2 regions of the Paraburkholderia sp. RAU2J genome follow, and region 1 is predicted to be linked to the other one. Evidence: riboswitches for the same ligand, from Rfam matches in the RefSeq annotation. Region 1 holds a riboswitch; the other holds the start of a gene.
The links. Region 1 has a riboswitch for manganese ahead of B0G69_RS02100 (TMEM165/GDT1 family protein). Riboswitches for the same ligand answer to the same signal wherever they lie in the genome.

Region 1 (11,340 bases):
CGCGGTAGTCGTAGTCGAACGCGCGCAGCAGCGCTGCACGGCCGATCTCGAAGTACTTCAGATAGTTGCCGTGCCAGCACACGTTCATCGCGTCGACGTCGTGAAACGCCACTTCGACCGTCGCGCTCGCGCTCAGCACTTTCGGCGTTGCGCTCATGCATTCGCTCCCTGACGATAGTCGTCGAGCAGCTCGCAGGCGGCGATGCGCGCGGTCAATGCGCGCAGCTCGCTCTCCAGCGCCCGGTCCTCGGCGACGAACGGCGACACCGCGCCCACCTCGTCGATAAACCGCCGCAGCGGCGCAGGCACCGGCGTCGCGCCGTCGATCCGCAACCGCAGCCGCGCGGCCTGCACCGTCGCGAGCGTATGCGCGGCGGCCACCTGTTCAGTCAACTCCAGCACGCGTAAACAGTCGCGTGCGGCGATCGTGCCCATGCTGACCTTGTCCTGATTGTGCGACTCGGTCGAGCGCGAAAAGACGCTCGCGGGCATCGTGTTCTTCAACGCTTCCGCAGTCCATGCCGACGACGAAATCTGCACGGCCTTGAAGCCGTGATTGATCGCGGCGCGCGCGGCCTCGGCGCCCGACAGATTGCGCGGCAAGCCGTTGTTGAAATTCACGTCGACCAGCAGCGCGAGTTGCCGGTCCATCAGATCGGCGAGATTCGCGAGCGCGACCTTCAGCGCATCCATCGCGAACGCGATATGCCCGCCGTAGAAGTTACCGCCGTGCAGCACGCGCCCGTTGTCGGGATCGATCAGCGGATTGTCGTTGGCGCTGTTCAATTCGTTCTCGACGTCGCGGCGCACCCACGTCAGCGCATCACGCGCGACGCCGATCACGTGCGGCGCGCAACGAATCGAATACCGGTCCTGCAGACGATGCCCCGGCGTATCGTCGCGGCCCCTCAGATCGTCGCGAATCCATGCGGCTGCTTCGGCCTGGCCCGCGTGCGGCTTCACCTCGAACAGCGTCGCGTCGAAATGCGCGGCGCGGCCGTCGAGCGCGACGGTCGAGAGCGCCGTCAAACGCGCGACGAGCCGCGTCAGATGATTCGCGCGGACAAACGCGAGACAGGCGAGGCCTGTCATCACCGCCGTGCCGTTCATCAGCGCGAGGCCTTCTTTCGGTGCGAGCGTGAGCGGCGCGAGGCCGAGTTCGGTCCATACGTCACGCGCATCGCGCAGCGCGCCGTCGAACTGCACGTCGCGTTCGCCGGCAAGTGCCGCCGCCACATACGACAGCGGCGTCAGATCGCCGCTCGCGCCAACCGAGCCTTCGGCCGGAATGCGCGGCAACACGCGATGATTGATCAGATCGGCAAGGCGTTCGAGCAACACCGGACGCACGCCGGAAAAACCATACGCGAGCGAGTTCAGGCGCGCGGCGATCACCGCGAGCGTTTGTGCGTCGTCGAGATACTGGCCCATACCGCAGCCGTGATAACGCATCAGTTGCAGCGGCAACGCTTCGACCAGTTCCATCGGCACGTCGACCACGCAGGCGTCGCCGTAACCGGTGTTCACGCCGTAGACGGTCGCGCCCGCGGCCAGATGGCGGCGCAGAAAATCCGCGCCGCGCTGGATACGCGCGCGCCATGCCGGGTCCGCGCTTAGCGCGACCGGTGCGCGCTGCCGCGCTATCGCGACGACCTCTTCGATCGTCAGTTGGCGCGCGCCGATCACGACCGCCGCGGCGGGTCGATTCACCCCGGCTTGCGTGTTCGTGCCGGCTTCGCTCAGATCATGTTCGGCCATTCGCGCCTCGCTTGGGGCTGGCCCAGAAATCGAAGAAGTTGAACCATTGATAGGGAGCCTTGCGGCAATAATGTTCGAGACGTGCCGCGTAACGCTGCGCCCACGTGGCGAGATGCTGCGCGCGTTCGCGGCGCGGCAATTCGATGCGTTCGGCGAACGGCTCGAAATACAGACGATAACCGTCGTGCTCTTTCAGGCAAAAGAACAGGTAGACCGGGCAGCCGAGCGCGTGCGCGAGCACATACGGACCTTGCGCGAACGGCGCGCTCGCGCCGAGAAACCGCGCATCGGTGGTACGGCCCGCTTCGTGCGCGGGCACGCGGTCGCCGACGATCACCAGCAGCTCGCCGGCATCGACGCGCTGCTGCATCAGCATCGCGGTCTCGGGACCGAAGTCGCGGACTTCGAGCAGATGCCGCGAGAACTCGCTATTGGCCGACGCCAGCACGCTATTGAAGCGGCGCGCGTGCTCCGTGTAGACCACGGCGGTGACCTTCGCGTGAGCACCGTGTGCGGCGAGCGCGCGGGTCATCTCCAGGTTGCCGAGATGCGCGCCGATGACGAGTGCGCCCTTGCCGCTCGCCACCAATGCTTCGAACGCCGAACGATCTTCGAACGTCACGTCCGAGTCATCGAAGCGGCCGGACCACGCGGCGAGTTTGTCGAAACCCGACTGCGCGAACGCCAGCATGTGGCGATACGCGGACAACCAGCCCGGGCGCGGCGTTTCGTCTTGCGGCGCGGCCGCGCCGAGATGCCTGAAGTAAGTGCCCGACGCCTCGCGCGCGGCGCGTCCCGTCAGCAGGAAGTACGCGACGACCGGATGCAGCCAGAGCCCGGTGAAACGGCGGCCGAACAGCTTGCAACTGAGCGCGAGCAAGGCCATGCCGAGGTGGCTGCCGCGTTCGGCGATCCGCCACCAGGCCTCGTCATCCGGTTCATCGCGTTGTTGTGCTTCGCTCGGCGCATCCAGGGGCGCGGCGCGGCGCGGCATCAGCTTGTGCGCAAGCAGCATCGGCAGACGCCACAGCATGCCGAACACGAGCCGCGTGTGGCTGCGGCTGATGCGCACGTTGTCCCACAGCACGTCGAAATGCGACACGCCGTCGGCGGCATAGGTGACGCGCGTCGGAATCGATCGGAACGCCGCGCGCCGCCAATGCAGGCGCACGAGGATCTCGATGTCGAAGTCCATGCGCGTGGGCAACGGCACACTGTCGATCAGCTCGCATGCGAGCGCCAGCGGATAGAGACGGAAGCCGCACATCGAGTCGCGGATCGTCAGCGACAGCGTTTCGATCCACACCCACACGTGCGTCAGATAGCGGCCATAGAGGCGCGCTTTCGGCACGCTCTCGTCGTAGACCGGGCGGCCGAGAATCACCGCGCGAGGCTCGGCGCGCGCGGCGTCGATGAAACGCGGCACGTCGGTCGCATCGTGCTGGCCGTCGGCGTCGATCTGCAATGCGTGGGTGTACCCTGCCTCGCGCGCGGCGCGCAGCCCCGCCATCACCGCCGCGCCCTTGCCGCCGTTGACAGGCAGCCGCAACAGCGCGAGTTGCCCTGCGTACTGTTGCGCGAGCGCGGCGAGCACCTGCTGGGTCGCGTCGTCGCTGCCGTCGTCGACGACGAAGATCGGCAGGCGATGCACCGCGAGATGCGCGACGCTCGCGCCGATCGCGTCCTTGTGGTTGTAAATCGGAATGACGACGCAGGGAGCGAACTTCATCACCCGGGCTCCCGATAGACGATCACGCCCGACGCGCATTCACGGCCGTCCAGCCGGTACGCGAACTGCACGCGCCGGCGTGCGGCGTCGTGGGCCAGCGTGAGCTTGAGCACCGCGCCCGGCGAAACCGGCGCCATGAACTTGAGCCGATCGATCGACGCCACCGCACGCACGGCCGGCAGATGATCGGCGGCAAGGCGAACCGCCCAGTCGACCTGAACCACGCCGGGCAGAATTGGCAGCCCCGGGAAATGGCCGGCGAAATGCACGAGCGTGGGCGGCACGCGCAGTTCGTAGTGCAGCGTGTCGCCGCTGTGCGCCTGGGTCAGCGCTTCGGCCAGCACTTCGATACCTTCGGCGCGCGCGCCGAAAGCGGCCGCCACCGCGCTGACCGGCAGCTTGCCGCGCGCGTCGAACGGCAAGCTCAGCCGGAAACGCCAATGACGCGGCAGCACCACCACGTCGACATAACCGGCGAGATGCCGGCGCAAGGTTCGCGCGAGCAGCACGCGGCCTTCGTCGCGCAAGGCTACGCTGCCCGCTTCGGTCAGTGCGACCAGCGCGCCGACGCGTTCGCGCGACGCGCCGGCCAGCGGCACGAGCGCCGCTTGCGCGACATACGGATGCAGCGCGAGACGCGCTTCCAGCTCGGGCAGCGACACGCGTTTGCCGTCCAGCTTCAGCACACGGTCGAGCCGGCCCTGCAGACGGAAGCGGCCGTGCTCGTCGCAGGCGATCTGATCGTCGGTGCGGTGCCAGCCGGAGTGACCGAGATGCGGCGAGCGCACGTTCAACGCGCCGTCTTCATCGCGGCGAATTTCGATGCCGCTCACCGGTTGCCACGCATCGGTCCGATCCTGACGCCGCCACGCGATGCCGCCCGTCTCCGTGCTGCCGTAGATTTCGAGCGGCGCAGCGCCGTAAGCCGCGGCGTAGGGCTGCGCGGCATCGAGCGCGAGCGGGCCGCCCGACGAAAAGAAGGCGCGCGGGGCCGGCAGCAACGACGCGAAGCCGGGCAACGCGGGCCAACGCGACAACTGCGCGGGCGTCGAGACGACCACGGTTGCACCGCATTGCTCGATGCGGCTCTGCAAATGCAGCGGCTCGACGCTGATCGCACGGTCGAACGCGCGGCCGGCCGCCAGCGGCCAGAACACGCGAAACAGCAAACCGTAGATGTGATGATGCGGCACGCTCGCAAGCATCGTCGCGTCGCCGACCAAAGCGCCCCACTGCTGCTCGAGCGTGTGCACTTCGGCGTCGAACTGCGCGAGCGTCTTGCGGATCGGTTTGGGGCTGCCGCTGCTGCCGGACGTGTAGAGCGTCAGCGGAGCTTGTGGGTCGATGCAGTGTCCTGTGCCGACGGTTGCGCTGGCGTCTGCGCCCGCTTGCCGCGCGAACGGCGGCAGATCCGCATCGCTCAGCATGGCATCGTAGGCGTCGGCGAGATCAGCGAGATAGCCGGGCGTCGCGTTGGCCGGAATCACCGGTTCCTTGCCGCACGCGAATAGCGCGAACAACGCACAGGCGAAGTCGAACGGATCGTCGATACACAACGCGTAGCGTTGCGCGGCCTGCGTTTGCACCCGTGCGATCCATGCCGCGACGCGCGCGCGAAATGCCGCGCGATCGAGCACCTCGCCGCCGTCCCGGCACACCGGCGTGTTCCACGAAGCTTCCCCGCAAGCCGAAAGCAGATCATGCAACGCGATCATGCCGCCTCCGAACGCGCGGCTCGCGGCAACACGACCAGATAACGCCAGATGAGTTCGGCCACGAGCAGCACGCCGATCAGTCCATAGGCAATTGCGCCGTTATACAACGACCAGCTCGCGCGGCTCCAGTACAGCGCCGTGTAGGCGGAGAACGCGCCGTTCAGCACGAAGAACGCACACCACACCTGCGTCACGCGCCGCGTGTGATGGACCGCCGCGGGCGGCAGATCGGGATTGCCGAGGCGCGCGAATTTCTCGATCATCGACGGGCCGCGCACGAGCGTCGCACCGAACGCGATCAGCAAACCGAGATTGACGAGCGACGGGTAGAGGCGCAGCAGCAGTTCGCTATCGGTGACGACGATCGCCGCCGACGCGACACTCAGCAAGCCGACCACGCTCCAGTCGAGCGCCGACAGACGCCGCAGCGAAGCGGCGACCGGGCCGCTGCCGGCCCAGCGCTGCAGCCACAGAATCGCCAACAGCATGCCGCCGACGAGGCGCGGCTCGTCCCAGCGCCACGCGCACAGAATCAGCGCGGGATACGCGAGCTTCAACAGCACCTGCACGACGGTCTTGCCCCAATGGCGCTCAGTGCCGGGCGTCGCCACGGCAGCGTCCGGCGGCGCCGCTGCCACCCGCGAGCGCGCGAGCGGCATCAGCCTTGGGCCGCCAGCAGGGATTCGACCGCAGCGATCACGTCGCCGACGGTGCGCACCGATTTGAATTCTTCCGGCTTGATGCGGCGGCCGGTCATTTCCTGCAGTTTGATCGCGAGGTCGACGGCGTCGATGCTGTCGAGATCGAGGTCTTCGAACAGATGCGCGTCGGGCGTCACCCGTTCGGGCTCGATGGCGAAGTTCTCTTTGAAGATCGCGCGGATGCGTTCAAGAATCTCTGCGTCGGACACGGTTTACTCCCCCTTCTTTGCGGTTTCGTTCGCAGCGTGCGCCGCTTCGCGCTGACTCTCGACCAGCGCCGCTAGCGTGCTGATCGAGCGAAAATGTTCGCGCGTGCGTTCGTCGTTGGCCGCGATGGTCAGTTGGTATTGTTTGCGCAGTACGATGCCGATTTCGAGCGCGTCGATCGAATCGAGACCGATGCCGTCGGTGTCGAACAGCGGGGCATCGTCGTCGATATCGGCCGGGCTCAGGTCTTCCAGATCGAGCGCTTCGATCAGAAGCTGTTTAATTTCCAGTTTTAAAGAATCCATAATCGAACAGGTGCCGGGTAATGTGGGCTTCGACGGCGCTCGTCACGCTGCGCGCCGCCAGAGCCGGTGCCGTGTCATGGGCCGCGAACTGCTCGACGCCGAGCGGATCGAGCACGTTCACGCGCATCCGGAACGCGCGCGCGGGCACGTCGTACCAGCGCATCTGCCGGGTGAACGCGGGCGGATCGCAATCCATCAGCACCGGCACGATCGGCGCGCCGACCTTCAGCGCCATGTGCGCGAAGCCGCGCGAAAATGCGTGCAGCCGGTTCGGCGCGGGACTGCGCGTGCCTTCGGGAAAAATAATCATCGTGTAGCCGGCCGCGAGTTGCCGTGCGCCCGCTTCGATCAATTCGGTGGGGTCCGCGTTGCTGACGTATTCCGCCGCGCGCACGATCCCCCAGAAACACGGGTTGCGCCAGTGCGCGTTCTTCACGACGCAGCAGGCGCGCGGCGTGAGCGACAGCAGCACCATCACGTCGAGGTAGGTCGGGTGATTCGCGACCACGATCGCCGGGCCGCCGGCGCGCAGCGCGTCCGATCCCGACACGTCGAGTGCCATCACGCCGATGCGCCGCAACGCAGCGATCAGCGCGCGGAAAAACCAGTGGATCACGCCGCTCACCGCCCGCTGCCGCGACACGCGATGCGGCCACAGCCATGCGAGCGGAAACACCAGCACGGAAAACAGCATGCCGCACACGCCGAATATCACGAAGGCCACGCCGGTCGCGCAAAAACGCCACAGATAATCAAGCCGCGCGGTCATGCCAACTCCAGTGCCAGATGATGCCGGCGCGCTGCCAGCATGCAGGCTGGCCGGTTTCGAGGCAGTGCAGCAACGCCTGGCTTTGGGTCGCGAAGGACGCGGGCGCGGGGGTTGGAGCGATGCCGGTGCTTGCGCCCGCGCCCGGGTCGATGCCGGTTTCGCCGGGTTCGGTTGCGCCGGCTTCGCTTACGCCGCCGAGCCGCCCGGACGTCTGATCACCGGCGGCGCGTGACAGGGAGCACACCATATGCCCGGTCGCCGCCTCGCTGTCGAGCAGAATGGCGAGCGCGCCGCCCTGCACTTCGTCTTCGATCGTGCCGTAGGCGGCGTCGGCCGGTTCGTCGGCGTACACCAGCAAGACCGGCGAGTCGGACTGCGTCGCGTATTGCGCGTGCGCTTCCAGCAGCGCGTAGCCGAGTGTTTGCGCGCCGGCCGAAATCGCGCTGGCCGCCGAGCGGTCGCCGCGCGCGATACCGAACACACCGGTCATGGCGTTCAGCACCGACAGGCTGAAGGCGGTCGGCGAAACCGGTTCGCCAGCGCTGATGCTGCGCAGGATGTCGGTGGTGCGGCGCAATTCGCCATGCCGCGACGCGAACACCACCCGCACCGCGTCCTGCGCGACGCAGTCGTGCGCGACCTTCAGCGCGACTTTCGACAGCGTGCTCAGACGACGCCGCACGATCGGCTCGATAAAGCCAATATCGGGTGCGGCAGATGCGGTGGCCGGCCAGCTAGACCAGCGACCGACCGGAATGGTCCAGTGCAGATCGGGCATATCGGTGCTTGCGCGTTCAAACGGGGGAGAGGCTCAGGCGCCAGACGGAACACAAATCGTCACGGCCTGCACGCGCCGCGCGGATCGGCGATCTCCAGCCGGTGGGCAATTTTCTTATAGGGTCGCGCATTAACGGCACTTGGCCCTAATTGTTAGAGGCCTGTGACGTTTAGTCAGATGAATCGTCCGAGGCGCTCCTGGTCGCCGGAATCATACTGAATATTCTGGATTAAATCAGCCACAAAAGACGTATCCATCTGTATCCGTATCGCCGGTGCGACAGGTGGCTGAACCGCGCCGAACCGCCGGATCGACATTTGCGCTCCGCGCCGCGATCCCGCTGAAAGTCCCTTCCGGTATGTTTCGGTTCGAGCCGGCGGCCCGGTCGAAAACGCGCGATCTGCGCGAATACTTTCATTCGACTTTCTTCAGAGGTGTTTCAGATCCGAACATTTGCACACAGGCCAAGCGTTATGGCGGGCCTGGTATGCGATAAACATCCCGGGCTCAACCCGCTCATCGCCGATCCGCCTGAGCAAACGCCGCGGCCGCCGCGCAGCCCGCTCGCGCAATCAGACACATCCCTGCCTGCTGTACTCCGTCGCTCATTGGGGAGTAGCCGCCCCGCGCCATGTCCGCACCGCTGTACCCGGTGCGTCGAACGTGCGGTTCGCGGGGGCGCCTGTCAACAGACTTGGCCTGCATGGCCATGGCAGCCGTAGCCTCTGGCCTGGCGAGACCGATGATCCAGACGCGCCGCAACAGGGCCCGGCGTGTCGTGGGTCGTGGGTCGTGGGTCGTCGCTCGTTCACATCTCGGCCCGAAAAACCCCACAATCGTGAATCACGCTTTTCTCATTTCGACCGGAGCGGTCGCGCTCGCCGAAATCGGCGACAAGACACAACTGCTCTCGCTCGTGCTCGCGGCCCGCTACCGCAAACCCGTACCGATCATTCTCGGCGTGCTAACCCGCGACCCTCATCAATCACGCGGGTGCGGGTGCGCTCGGTGCCTGGCTCGGCTCGCTGGTGACGCCAACCATCATGCGCTGGGCGCTGGCCGCCTCGTTCATCGCGATGGGCCTGTGGATCCTTGTGCCGGACAAGCTCGACGAGGACGAAGCCAACACGAACCGCACGCACTTCGGTGTCTTCGGCGCGACCGTGGTGGCGTTCTTCATCGCGGAAATGGGCGACAAGACGCAGATTGCGACGGTCGCTCTCGCCGCGCGCTTTCACGATTTCTTCGGCGTGGTGGCAGGCACCACGCTCGGCATGATGATCGCCAACGTGCCGGCGATCCTGCTCGGCGACCGCTTCGCCCACCGCCTGCCGACCGGGCTCGTGCACGGCATCGCGGCAGTGCTGTTCGTGGTGCTGGGGGCGATGGCGTTGTTTGGCGTCGGCGTTGAGGCGGCGCTCGGGCGACGTCTGTGCGGTCTTCGGGCGGCACTGCGCGCTCGGGTGCGTCGCACTAGCGTTGCGCTTCGCTGCATCGGCCAGCCTGTAAAACTCCAGATCGCGTGAGACGTTTTGCTTCTCACGACTGCACAAACAGAACGGCCCGGCAGGGATAACCCGCCGGGCCGCTCTTTTTGCGCTTCAACCTGCGCCACGCTGCCCGTCACCTACTCCGCCGCCTTGGCGCCCGACGCCGGAGCCGGCACCGCGGCCGGCGCGCCGCCGTTCGCGACCACTTCGTTCGCCGGGCCGCCGCCTTGGCCGCGCGGAATCTTCACCGTATGCACAGCGCCATTGCCGAGCGGGAAATCGGCCAGCGCGCTGCGCGCCAGATACGGCATCGCCCTCACCAGCGACGACTCGCCGCCCGAGTTGCGGGCCGTCACGTTGTAGACCTCCTTGCCGGTCGCGCGCTCGGTGATCCGTATGCCCAGCAGATGCGTGAAAATCGGATAGGTCTGGTTCACATATGTGGCCGGATACGGACCCCACGGTCCCCACGGATCGAACGGGCGGCCCCAGTACGGCGACGGCCACGGGTTGTAGTACACCGGTTCAGCAACCGTCACCATGTCCGAGCGGATGCCGTACGAGAGTCCGACCAGATAGCGCGCTTGTGCGCCGTCGACTTCACGGAACGCGTGCGCCGCGAGTTCGCTGGCGACCATGCGCTCGTAGGTGGCGAGTTCGAGATTGCTCTGCTGATCCGGCGCCCGCGTGAACGCGAAGGTGCGGGTGGCGTCGCTGCCGCTCCAGTCGGAGAATGCCGTGACCTGAGTCGTCACGTAGGTCGTGCAGCCGGACAGGAGCACCGCCAGCACGGCCAACAGCAGCGTGGCGCGGCGGGTCCATCGATCGATATTCATGGTCTACCTCGTGAGGCCTTTGAATTGCCCATTATCGCCAGTGATGACCGGCTGCGTCGAACGTGCACGCGGCTTTTTCACGCGCGGGTGCCCGATAAGACGCTGACCCCGCGAGCCGGTAAAAAGTTCGCTCCGCACGATTGCCCGAGGCTTTGTACAATGGCCCGACCAGCCCGGCTTGCGTGCCCTTCGCGCGCCTGACCGCTCGAGTACCAACACTACAGAACGCCATGGCCGATACCGCAACGCCCAATGTGATCCGCCGCGCCGATTACGCGCCGCCCGCCTTCCTGATCGACACCGTCGCGCTGGAGTTCGATCTGGTCCCCGAACGCACGATCGTCAGGAATACGATGCGCGTGCGCCGCAACCCGGAGGCGTCCCGCGCCGCGCATCTCGAACTGATGGGCGAGCAACTGGAGTTCGTCGGCGCGCAAATCGACGGCCAGCCGTTCGCCAACGCGCATGCGCACGAGCACGGACTGCTGCTCGACAACGTGCCGGACAGCTTCGAACTGACGCTCACCAGCATCTGCAATCCGGCCGCGAACACCACGCTGTCGGGCCTCTATGTATCGGGCGGCAACTTCTTCACGCAGTGCGAGGCCGAAGGCTTTCGCCGCATCACCTATTTCCTCGACCGCCCGGATGTGATGGCGACCTTCACGGTCACGCTGCGCGCGAGCCAGGCCGACTATCCGGTATTGCTATCGAATGGCAATCTGCTCGAAGAAGGCGAGTTGCCGGACGGCCGCCATTTCGCGCGCTGGGAAGATCCGTTCAGGAAACCTAGCTATCTGTTCGCGCTGGTCGCGGGCAAGCTGGTCGCACTCGAAGAACGCGTGAAGAGCGGCTCGGGCAAGGAAAAGCTGCTGCAGGTGTGGGTCGAGCCGCACGATCTGGACAAGACCCGTCACGCCATGGATTCGCTGATCCATTCGATCCGCTGGGACGAAGAACGCTTCGGGCTCGAACTTGATCTGGACCGCTTCATGATCGTCGCGGTGAGCGACTTCAACATGGGCGCGATGGAGAACAAGGGGCTCAACATC
Region 2 (11,340 bases), 780 kb from region 1:
CCGTCGTAGTTGCCGTGTAGTAGGAAATCGTGGATGCGTCGGTGATAGCGTTGCCGTTTTGGTCCGTGTACGAGACCGCGCCCTTGGAGGTATCCCACGAAGCCGTGATCGACGAGATGCCCGGAGCCGCCGCCGCTGTGCCGGTGTTATCCAGCGAGACCGAGAACGAGCCGAGCGTGTTGCCCGCTGCCGGAACGCCGCCGCCAATCGAAGCAGCGGACATCGACTGCGAGAGATTCAGCGAGATCGACTGACCGACGTTTGCGCCGACCTGGAACGACGCACTGCCCAACGAGCCGTCGAGGACGTTCATGCCGTTGTACGTCGTTTGCGATGCGATACGGTTCACTTCCGCGACCTGCTGCGTCACTTCCTGTTGCAGTGCGGCGCGATCGGTATCGGTCATGCTGCCGTTCGACGCTTGCGTCGCGAGCTGGCGGATACGTTGCAGGCTGCTAGTCAGCGACGACAGGCCGCTCGATGCGGTTTGCACCATCGAGACGCCGTCATTCGAGTTCGACACACCTTGATTCAGACCGTTGATCTGGGTCTGCATGATGTTCGAGATTGCCAGACCTGCCGCGTCGTCCGCTGCGCTGTTGATGCGCTTGCCCGACGACAGACGCGTGATTGCTTGCGACAGTGCGCTGCCCGAGCCGGTCAGGTTCTGCTGTGCAACCAGCGAGTTGATGTTGCTGTTAATTCCGAGCATGAAAATTCTCCTGTTGGGGGCCGTCAGCCCGTTACATGCCATATAGATCAAGGCATCAGCGAACGAGGCAGCTATGTTCGTTTGCCGCCCGCCTTGTTTGTGGTAACGGCCCGTCCAGGAAAAACTTTATGGGGACAACACGCATATTCGTCGATTCGGCAGACGAAAACATCCGCATGCCGGATTGAGCAAACAAGTTGCAGATGCAGGCCTCAAGCCGGCCAGATTGCCGCCGTTAACGACCGGTCGAGGCCGCTGACAATCGGCCGCTCCCGGTGGCACCGAGCCTCGATCTGGCCGCACCGACGCTCATCGGATGGAGCACTCGAACCGGCCGACTTGCGTGGCCGCCCGCTCAACGCGTCAGCGTCACCACCAGATAAGTGACGTACAGCACGCCGCATAGAAGCAGCGCCCACACCGGCACACCGCGCTCGCGCACATTGACGCGAAGCCACGCGGCAGCGGCCAGCGTGATAACGATGCCCGTCACCACTTCGATACGCGGCGTCCACGGCGTCAGCAGAATGCCGATTGCGGGCAGCAGCGTCCCCTGAAAGACCATCGCGCCGGTGATGTTGCCAAACGCGAGCGTGTCCTTGCCGCGCCGGATCCACAAGATGCTGTTGACCTTCTCCGGCAGCTCCGTGGCGATCGGAATGATCAGCAGCGACAACAGCAGCGGCGACACGCCCACCGCTTGCGACACACCCCGCACGCCGTGGATGAACCCCTCCGCCCCCCACACCAGCAACGCGACGGCCACGATCAGTTGCAGCATGATGGTCGCGAAATTGGTCGGCATGCCGAGACGCGCCAGCAGCATCTTGCCGGGCGCTTCGGTGCCGTGCCCGGCGTCGACGAGCTGATTCGACGCGCGAAACGTCATCACCACGTAGGTCACGTAGACGCCCACCAGCGCAACACTGAAAAACGCGCGCACGACCATCTGCTCGTGCGGCACGTACATCGCCGCGGCCGCCAGCACGAACGCGCACAGGAAATAGTTGAGGTCCCGCGTGAAGCCGGTGCGCTCGGGCGCGACCCAGCCTTTGACTCCGCGCGCGCCAAGAATGGCGAGCGTCATCAGAAACGTGGACAGTGTGGAGAGCATCAGCGGCGCACCGAGAATCGCGCCGACGCCAATTTCATGGTTGACGGTGTTATCGCTCGTGCCGCCCGCGATGGCAAGCAGCGGCACGAGCGTTTCCGGCAGCGCGGTGCCGACGGCCGCGAACAGCGAGCCAGTCACACCTTCGGAGATTTTCAAACGTTCGCCGAGATGTTCGAGCGCATTGGTGAAGAGTTCGGCTGCCACCAGAATGACGAGCAGCATGATCGCGAGTTCGACAAGCAAACCGGTCATGCAAGGCTCCCGGCGCATGCGTCGAAAGCACGGCTGCTCGCTGGATGATGAGCCGATGCGAAAGCATGCGGGCAGTATGTGGGGATACTTGACGGCAACCTACGGTGATTCACAGGGCAACTCCACGGTCGGACGTATGTGACGAACCAATGACGCACCGCCACCCGTCCGACCAGAACGAGGCAGTACGTCAATGGTCTCGCCAAACCGAACCGGTCGAACGCGCCATGACCCACAGGCCAAGTATGTTGACGCGCTCTCCTTCAAAGGATGAAGGAAGGCTACTCCCCAGTGACCGGGGGATTCTAATCGCAGGCGCCGCTTTCAACAAGCTTGTGCTGACATGTCAGCGGCAGCGACGCGCGTTGGATTTTCGCGTCGTGGATAGGACGGCGGGGATTGCGAATGTGGAAATGCGAGTCGATGGAACTGAGGTCACGCCAGATCGACGACTGCGATATGCGACGAACTCAAGGATGCAGCAGAGACGGGGGGATGAAACGACGAGAAACCAGCGCCGAAATTTCGGCCAGATTTGGTGCGCCCGGCTGGGATCGAACCAGCAACCCCTGCCTTCGGAGGGAGGTAGAACGATCCGAGAGCCATATAAATCAATTACTTAGAAACGGCGCTCGATCAATTTTCCGCGTCCCTCGTCCCTCACGCGTCCTGCGTCTTTTGGGAAATTAGCTCTGAGCCGGATTGCTCAGGCACTTTATTTTACTCGAAGGGACGCAAAGAGGCGGTTTCGCCGCGCTGTATACGTATACAGAGGTTGACTGGGCCGAAGCCTCCTTTTCGAACACTGTAAGATGGACGAAAGCCGCGCGGCTGGACCGGTCGCCCGCTCCAGGTCGCCAGCCAATGTCCGGCCCGCAAACGAAGGAAAAGGCCGCAGCGCCTTTTCAGACGCGCGGCCTTGCTTCGGTACTCAGGTGATGCTGCGAAGCCTGAAGGTCACTTGCAGGCCACAGCACGACGGTATCGGCTTTGCATGGGGTGCGTTGGAGACCGATTCCGAAACAAGGCATCCGTTCGCTTCACCGCTGCGGCGAATTCCTTCCGGCGCTGCTCCTTCTCCAAGCGCTCTGCCGCCTGCTGCTGCTCGAACAAGGTTTTCATAGCACTTTCGAAACTCACGGCTGCGGCCCTCTCTTCAATTGATCCCGCCAGCTGAGCATTGCGCCGCGAACCCGACCAAGATCCACCAATCCCAAGTGCGTCGCTCGCAGCGCGGTTTGGTAATACTGAAAGTCTGTTTCTACTCCGCGATCCACCACGCTCGCCTCCATATCGTGCGTGGTTCCTGTGGACGCCAACGAAAGACCGGTCACTTTGAATTTCGTGATCTCTTCGAGCAACGCGCGGGTCTCAACCGTTACATCGGCAATCACCCATTCACCGTCGAATCGAGCGTTCGATACTCGCCCCTCGATATGGTGCGGCTCGATGACATTCCTGTGGCCTGCGATCAGAGGCAAATTCTCGATGCCGTCCAAGAACTCCACACGCCCGACTTCCTGCGGCGGATAGTAGACGTTGAACATTTGATACGCGTCTTCGCTAGGCCGTCCAATTTCACGCCCGAACGCAGGCATAATGCCAGCCCTGAACAGGCGGCAATTGGTGAATACAACGTTGCCGAGTTCCGTTCTAGTGAAGCTCATAGCCGCGCCCTTCAACCAAGTCTTCGATGAAGTTTTGATGGTCACGTTCCACGCGCATCCGAATGACGTCTGGGTGATCCACGCCCAACTCGCAAGTCTTCTCGCGGATCGCTTCTTCAATGCGCATGATTCGCGCGCCGGTCTTGTCGAAGAAATAATCGGCAGCACCTATAAGCAGCAAGATCATGTTCTTCGCATCGTTCTTGTTGGCGTCAGTGGCATCGGGACTGCGCGCGACCGATACTAAAGCGAGGATCAGTTTGTTTCGGGTGATGTGGCCTGTAATCATTTCAGCCGCCCATAAACGGTGTCAAACTCGTCCACGCGAGCAGCAGAGTCGAAGGTGCCACGGACGTTGCGGGTATCGAACGCCGCCAGCGTGTCGAGCATATACACCCGATAGCGAAAACCTGTTCCGCACATCACCTTCTGCACTTCGCTTTTGGGTCGCGCGGCCTTAACCATCGCGTCTATCGCTTCGCCGCGCTGCTTGATGCTCATGGCGGCCATGCTGCCGAAGAGCGTATCAATCATCGTTGGCTCGTCCAGCTGCTCTAACGCACCGAACAGCCGCTCCATCATAGTTTGGTCAGTCATTTCCGTTTTCCTCTCAATCGGTTAATCAGTTGCCGTGCGGCAATCACGAAAGGGTCGATCATCGCCATTACCCGGAGCGCACCAAGCGCGGCAAACAGAAGGTCGCGAATGTTGTCGCTCGTCTGGGGTTCCATTCAAGCTGCTGCGCCCAGAACTTCGAGTGACATGTCATACGGCAAATCCTTCGCCGCGCGCTCGCAGAACTCAGGGTAGCTGTCACAAATCTCCTTCCGGCATCCGGGGCGCTTGCTGACGATCCTGTTCGTGTGCGCGGCGAGCGAACCAAGGGGCAATTCGCCTGTCGCTTCGAGGAAGTCAAGAACGCTGAGGAAGGCGAGAATGCGAACATCTAGCCGCGCGTCGAAATATGAAAATTGAGCAAGACTGGACGTACTCCGACCGTTGCGACCGGAGAAGGCGATTGAGAATGGAAGCACCACAGTTTCCGCGCCAACAACGAAGCAACCGGAGTACATGACGAGTCCGCAGCGAGGGTCGCCCGGTCTGCGATTGAAATTGGATACGATACGAATTTCATCGAAGTTGGGGTTGAATTTTTTAAGCGGGCTGGCGATACGGAAAAGTTTCGCAGCAAGGAAAGATTCAAAGATGTTCATCATAGGTCTCGAAGGTCAATAAAAAAATCGAAGGTATAGAGCCGCCCCAATTGGCTCACATTGAGGCGCGGCTCTGTGCGCTACTTACTCAGCCGCGCGGCGTGAACTTTGACTCGCCCTCGCGACCAAGCGCGAACAGGTCGTCAGCGGTCGCAGGGCGCTCTTCCATGCCGAACTTGGCGCGAACAATGTCGCCTGCATCGCCGATTGCCTCAGCCGTACGAAGCCGCGAGAGTTTCGCGCGAGCCGCTGCAACACGTGCGGCGTCTTCAGCGGTCAGAATCGGGCGGCCCGCGTCGAATCCAGCAAGCCCTTTCTCTTTGGCGATTCGCTTGTTGATTTCGATGCGTGCGGCGCGGAGACTATTGCCGGTCGTCGGCTCTGCCGCTGCCGCATCAATTCCAGCCAGCCCTTCCTCTTTGGCAATGCGCTTGTTGATTTCGTCGCGTTCTTCTTCGCTTCCTGCCACTTCGTTACGCGCGGCGCTGAGGCCGTTGCCGCCTGCCGTGGGCGCGGCTTTAGCAGCAGAGGCAGTGGGAATCTCGATGCCGTGCGCTGTAAGCAGCTTCTCAAATTCCGCCATCAATTCTTTGTTTCCGAGCACTCGCTCTGCCAGCGCCTTCGCTTCGGGAAGGTCGCCATCACGTGCAGCAAGCAGCGCTTTCAATACGTCAGGCGCATCCTGCACCCTTCGCGCCGCGCCTTTCATATCGCCAATTTTCGTTTGCATCCACTTCGGCAGATTCGCCAATCCGGCTTCGGCCTGAGTGCGCGGATTGCGCGGGATACGATCGTGAATCATACGGGTCGTCATTTTTGCTACTCCAGTTTGTGAAGGACTCCGAAGAGTCCGGTTGAGAAATTTACGCCTTGATTGCCGCGTGCTTGCTTCTATCGTACGTTACGGACACACGCGAACGGCGCGCATCGAATCAGCCCTTTGTCCCTGTGGCGCTATTGACGAGCAAATCATTGATGCTCTTCGTCAGCTGGTGGTTGACTTCGGCAGCGACCGCCTTTGGATCGGTCGCGCCATTGACGTTGATGATAATAGGTCGCTCGTCCACCGTTCGCGTACGCTCGCCAGCCGGTTGCGCGCCTACCACGCCTGACGAGTACTGCCGCATCAGGTCCAGGCCGCGCGACTGGTCACGGAGTTCCATCTGCAACTTGGCGTAGTTCTGCGCCGGAAGACCGCCCACGGATAGCTGTTGCTTGAGTCCGTAGATGTGGTTTTCGATACCGGCCTGCATCTGCTGAGACGCCGACGCGGCATCATCTCTATGCACGCCGCCGCGCTGGATTTGGGCCAGCGGGACGTTCAAATAAGACGCGATGGCCTGCTGTACTTGGCGCACCTGCATCTTCTGCTTGCTCTCGCCTATCCCAGCGCCGCCAGTGCCGAGTACCTTTTGGACATACATAGGGTCGCTGTTCCCGTTGTACCCGCGAAGGGCGGCAGCTACATCGCCGTTGTTCCGCTTCAGGAACCCCGAATAAATCCGCGCGCCAGTGTCGATGTTGGTCGCCGGGTCGCGGTAGTCCTTCAGCCCGTAAGCCTTCTGATTGCCGCGCGTGATCTGCATTAAGCCGCCTGCACCGGTCGGACTGACGGCCAACGGGTTCATGGTCGATTCAACCTGTGCCATACGCTTGAGCAAACCAACGCTCACGCCGTACTTCTTCCCGGCAGCTTGAAAGTACTCGTCGTATGCAGTCGGTCCCACCTGCGACACCGATCCGCTGGCCGCTGACGATCCGGGCAACCCGCCAGCCTTTCCGATCTCACCAGCCCAAGCCGCCCACGCCTGCTGAATGTTCACGGCAGAAGAGAACGACTGGACCGCGCCAGCGAACATGTTGATTGCGAGCGCCATTTGATTGGCGGTCTGAATTCCTTGCTTGCTGGTCTCGTCCATCTTATCGACAGCAGTGTCGCGCTTATCGGCGGCCTTCTTATCGGCTTGGCCCTTCTGCTGTTTGTGCGGGTTTGACCTGTTCGGGTCATTATTCAAAGCATTATGCGCACCCTGATAATCGGCGTCAGGAATTCCATTCAGGCGTCTCCACCATCCAATAAAGCCGCCGCCCTTTTCCGGGTGAGCCTTTGCATCGCTTGTTGTGGCGGCGATGCTTCCTACCGGTCCGGTCTTTTTGAAGTCGTGAACTGCGTTTGGAATTGCCTGTGTCAGCTTCTCCATAATCTTGACGAGTTCTGTCAGGAACGGCAGGAGCGGTTCCGCGAGTTCGTTGGATACTTCAGTGAACTTCTCCTTAAGCTGGCTGAGCTCATCATTGAACTTCGACAGGCTTTGTTCAGCTTGCTCGCGCTTCTCGATTTCCTCACCGGTCATTTCGGTGATCTTACCAATCGACGGTCCCAGCTTCTGCACGGTCAGCAGCCAGTCTTGGCTGAGTCCGGTCGCCTTGGCGATGCCTTGAACGTCGCCTTTCGACTTCCCTTGCAAGCCGCGAGCGAGTTGAGTCAGTTCTGTGTTCAGGCCGGTCGGAGTCTGGCCGCGCTCGCCGACATCAACACCCAGATAGTTGCGCATGATTCGCGCTTCACGGCCCAGCCGCGAAGGGTCCGCGTAGGCGGCGTTGGCCATCCCGGCAAACGTCTTGATTCCGTCTGCGGCCTGATCGCGCGAGATGTAGCCGCCAGAGCCTTTGACGAACTTGCGTTGATATTCCTCCATCCGAAGCCCGCTAACCCCAAGCTGCATGCCTTCGGAGCGTTGCTGGTTGTACTGCTCGCGTAGTTGCATCACGGCCTTAACGCCCAGCGCCAACGCGCCCAGCGCGGCAGTAGCGCCCACGAACTCCACACCCATCGCACGGACGGCGCTGGACACCGCGTTGAGACCGGGCACGAGCTTGCCAAGTTCGCCTGCTGCGTCCGCTGCGAATTGTCTGGCCTCACCGCCACTTTTCTTTGAAGCCGCGCCAACGCCGTTCATCTTCTCTTGGAGCTTCTCTAATTTCGCTACACTGTCCTTTAATTCCACAGTGTACTGAAGCACAAATTTATCAAGGTCGTCTGCCATTACTTGCTCTCTGCCTGCTTCGTCAGACGGTTGACCTTTGCCGCTGCTGAATCGATCACTTCGGACTTTTGCATAGCGCCTTTGAACACGTAGCGCGCGCCGGTCGGGCCGTTCGTGTAATGCGCCGCGCCAGCAGCTACCATCGCTGCGCCCAACTCCGCGTTCGTGATGACGTTCGTATAGCCGCTGTCGATTGCGGCCTTGCGGATTGCCGCGCCGTCCACCGTGATTTCGCCTGTGGCTCGCGCACGAAGAGTGGGAGCGTCGGCAAGGATCGCAGGCATGCGTTTAATGAGTTCATTGCTCATGTCATTGGCCTCCCGTTCCGTTACCAACGAGAGCCTTGCGCGCTGCCTTCTCGCGGCTCGTTCGACGCTCTTTAACGAACTCGGCAAATGCCGCGTCGTCACGGTTCGCGGTGGTAGCAACCGGCTCGTCGGTCCACGCTGCTTTCATCCCAACGCGGAATGCCATCGCGTGCGACTGCGTAAAATGCGATGCCTCGTCGCAACGGGCGGCGAGTTCTTTGGCGATACGGTCTGCGCCCAGCACTTCAACCGCGTCACCCGCTGATGTCTGATACAAGCGCGTGCGCTCGAAGTGCTTGGCCGCGAGAACGACCGCATCAGGGTGCCCGAATAGCTGTGTTCCGAATGCGGCGATGAACGATGACATCGAGTCGTGCCCGGTTACGCGCAGGGTGGCGTAGAGTTTGATGTTTACGCTGCCGCAGATTTGTCGAACGAGAAAAGGCATAGCAAAGTCTTTCGCTACAAGATCAACTTCGCTGTTAGTCCGGTGATAAATCTTGGTGTCCATGTATTGATAACCTGATTTGATGAGCGTGAATCGGAGATAAACGAAACGGCGTTATAGAATTATCGTTTGCATATAGTGTTCGAATACACGCAGCGTGTTAGGTCCACACCGCTACCTATTCGAGCCGCACAAATCTCAAACAAACGTCACAAGATAGCCCTGGCCGGTCGGAGTTCGCCGCGCGCTACAGACGGCCCGCTCGTCTTGCTCTTCTTGCTTGGTCAATTCAGCCAGTTCAAAGCACGCGATGTTCCTCGCGGCCATGCGAACGGCTTCCATCCGACTTTGCGCGCCGGGAAATGAATAGCGTTGGCCTTCCGTTTGAGAGTGACTAATCTTCACCATGCCCGCTGCCGTCAGAGCGTGCAGAAGGGCACTGGGCGTGAGGTTGTGCTGATATCCGATCCGCTCGAAGGCCGCGCGGATTGCCAGCGTGGTAATGGTCATGTCGGCGGTGCGAAGATGCCGTTTCATCGTGGCTACTTCGATTGCTCGCGGGAGGGCCGCGCGTGCAGGCGCGTTGTCCAGTGCGCGCTTGGTTTGATGGCTGTCGGTCATCACCGCTCGCTCCGTGTTGGATAAAGCGGGTAGGTTATTGCTGCGCTGTGTACTGCGCCGGACTTTTGGAGCGCGTTAATACACTCGGATGGCCTGTTGCGTGGACGGCTGGCGGCTGCGGACAAAAAGAGAGGGCCACGCGGACCCTCGAAACCAAACCACGCGCTACCGATGCCGCCAGAGAGGCCGCACCAACCAATCGACACCTGTGATTGGAGCGCCTAGTGTAGGGGCGCGATGTGTCCAAGCATAGGTTAGTGAACACTGCAAGGTCGCACGCATCTAGGTGGGACGGTGAACAGACGCCTACCACAGAAGAATGTCCATCACCAAACGGGCTGCAATTGAGATGATCAATTGGAGTTGGTCATCTCGCGTCCATACTATGTGCGCTGTCCGTTTCGTACTAAACGGTGAGACAAACGTACACAAGCGAATCCGTAAAATAGCTCTTAACGGTTAAGCGAAAACGGAAGCCGGAAAGGAGAAGGCCCGCAATGCCGGGAAGCGAGAGCGGGCCTTCAAGGTGAAAACTCGCGTTGAACGGCGCGGCCTTCGGTGTTTATTCTACCGCACCGCTGCGCTCGCTACGCGTACATTAGGAGTCCTACTATGGGCTACTTCAAGGACGCTTTGGCTATTGGATGGGTTTGTTTCAACCTCGAACTGATCGTGCGGTGCGTCGCTGATCGGTTGATAACGGAATGGAGTAAGTGAGATGGCTAATCACTCAATTGCGTCTGCTGCGGTCACTCACGAACTGCGCGCGAGCATCGAGCCGATCCTTCAGCGCGAGCGCATCACGCTCTCCGAATACCTGCGGCTATGTCTCGTGAATCTGCGCGATAACGGAAAGCCGCCCTTTGAGGTGCCGGAAGAGAAGCGTGGCCGCGCTCTGCGGCATGGCGGCCTGAAGGCTGATGTGAAGACTGCGTGATATTGATTTACACGTTGTGCCGCAGCAAGGAACAAAAAGAAAAGCCGCTGTGACCTTTCGATCAAAGCGGCTTTAGCAGTTGAATCTTGAACCTAACCGCTGTGACGAGCAGCGGAACAACAGAGCAACGCAACGAGGTTAGTATGCCGAATCTTAATGACGCTGAGAAGCGTGAAGACGATATTTCTGTTTCCGCCCAACGACATACGGTGTCTGTTGAGGCGCTGTGCAAAACTCCCGCGAAACGTAGAGAAATGGCAGAAGAGTTTTTGCTGGAACTCAGCGCGAACTGCGAAGATGACGAGCGGGTGCTCGTGTGCCAGAAGGATGAAGTTGATGGCGGCTGGCCGATGAAGGGGTTTAATGAATCCACGACTCTGCGCGAAGACGAGAACATCTATGCCTGCATCGCTACGGTCAACAAGTCTGCACACAAGGATACGGGCAAGCCGGTTTGGTCGCGGAAAATCGAGCACTTCCGAGGCGGCCATGCGCTGATGCTGGACGATCTTGGCACCGGCAAAGGATCGAAAGGTGCGATGACCGTGGATGCCCTAGCTTCCATGCTTCCACCTACTGCCGTAGTCGAGACCTCGCCAGATAACTTTCAGGTTTGGTACTTCTTTGATGCTCCTGAGCGCGACGCAAAGCGTTTCAAGAACTTCATCGTCTCGTTCGTTGAGCAGGTAATGGTCGAGGGCGGCGATAAACTTGATGACCCGGTGCGGATCGCTCGCGTGCCGTTCGGTGTAAATACGAAGCGGACGCCTGATGGCGTGTTGAAGTACGCAGACGAGAGCGGCAGGCCTTGGACAGTGCGCCTTGCCGACGCGGACTATGACCGGCGCTACTCCATTGACCGAATCGCCGCAGCCTTCAATGTGGAAATTCGCGAATCGGCTAAATACGAGAAGCGCGAAGTGAAGACCGTTGGCAACGCTTTCGATGACGCGGTTCTCGCTGCCGAGGTCGAGGCACTACGCGAGGCAGGTTCGCTGCTCGAAGACCGCTCCACGCCGG

Region 2: it holds a riboswitch for manganese, as region 1 does, so the genes downstream of both, B0G69_RS05855 (sodium:calcium antiporter) here and B0G69_RS02100 (TMEM165/GDT1 family protein) in region 1, are expected to answer to the same signal.

What each region holds. Positions count from the first base shown of each region.
Region 1 is NZ_RBXG01000001.1:454,032-465,371, forward strand. It holds gene B0G69_RS02055 (thioesterase family protein) at 1-157, opposite strand, end outside; gene B0G69_RS02060 (aromatic amino acid ammonia-lyase) at 154-1,758, opposite strand; gene B0G69_RS02065 (glycosyltransferase family 2 protein) at 1,745-3,487, opposite strand; gene B0G69_RS02070 (AMP-binding protein) at 3,487-5,202, opposite strand; gene B0G69_RS02075 (hypothetical protein) at 5,199-5,861, opposite strand; gene B0G69_RS02080 (acyl carrier protein) at 5,861-6,112, opposite strand; gene B0G69_RS02085 (phosphopantetheine-binding protein) at 6,116-6,415, opposite strand; gene B0G69_RS02090 (lysophospholipid acyltransferase family protein) at 6,390-7,184, opposite strand; gene B0G69_RS02095 (beta-ketoacyl synthase chain length factor) at 7,168-7,962, opposite strand; yybP-ykoY riboswitch at 8,561-8,717, shown strand; partial or broken gene B0G69_RS02100 (TMEM165/GDT1 family protein) at 8,801-9,371, shown strand; gene B0G69_RS02105 (DUF4136 domain-containing protein) at 9,590-10,288, opposite strand; gene pepN (aminopeptidase N) at 10,519-11,340, shown strand, end outside.
Region 2 is NZ_RBXG01000001.1:1,236,517-1,247,856, forward strand. It holds gene B0G69_RS05850 (flagellin) at 1-712, opposite strand, end outside; gene B0G69_RS05855 (sodium:calcium antiporter) at 1,068-2,078, opposite strand; yybP-ykoY riboswitch at 2,209-2,380, opposite strand; gene B0G69_RS05860 (DUF2213 domain-containing protein) at 3,215-3,745, opposite strand; gene B0G69_RS05865 (hypothetical protein) at 3,732-4,034, opposite strand; gene B0G69_RS05870 (hypothetical protein) at 4,031-4,342, opposite strand; gene B0G69_RS40955 (hypothetical protein) at 4,339-4,476, opposite strand; gene B0G69_RS05875 (hypothetical protein) at 4,477-4,962, opposite strand; gene B0G69_RS05880 (hypothetical protein) at 5,048-5,710, opposite strand; gene B0G69_RS05885 (lytic transglycosylase domain-containing protein) at 5,892-8,006, opposite strand; gene B0G69_RS05890 (hypothetical protein) at 8,006-8,314, opposite strand; gene B0G69_RS05895 (hypothetical protein) at 8,316-8,825, opposite strand; gene B0G69_RS05900 (hypothetical protein) at 8,961-9,383, opposite strand; gene B0G69_RS05905 (hypothetical protein) at 10,102-10,320, shown strand; gene B0G69_RS05910 (DNA-primase RepB domain-containing protein) at 10,464-11,340, shown strand, end outside.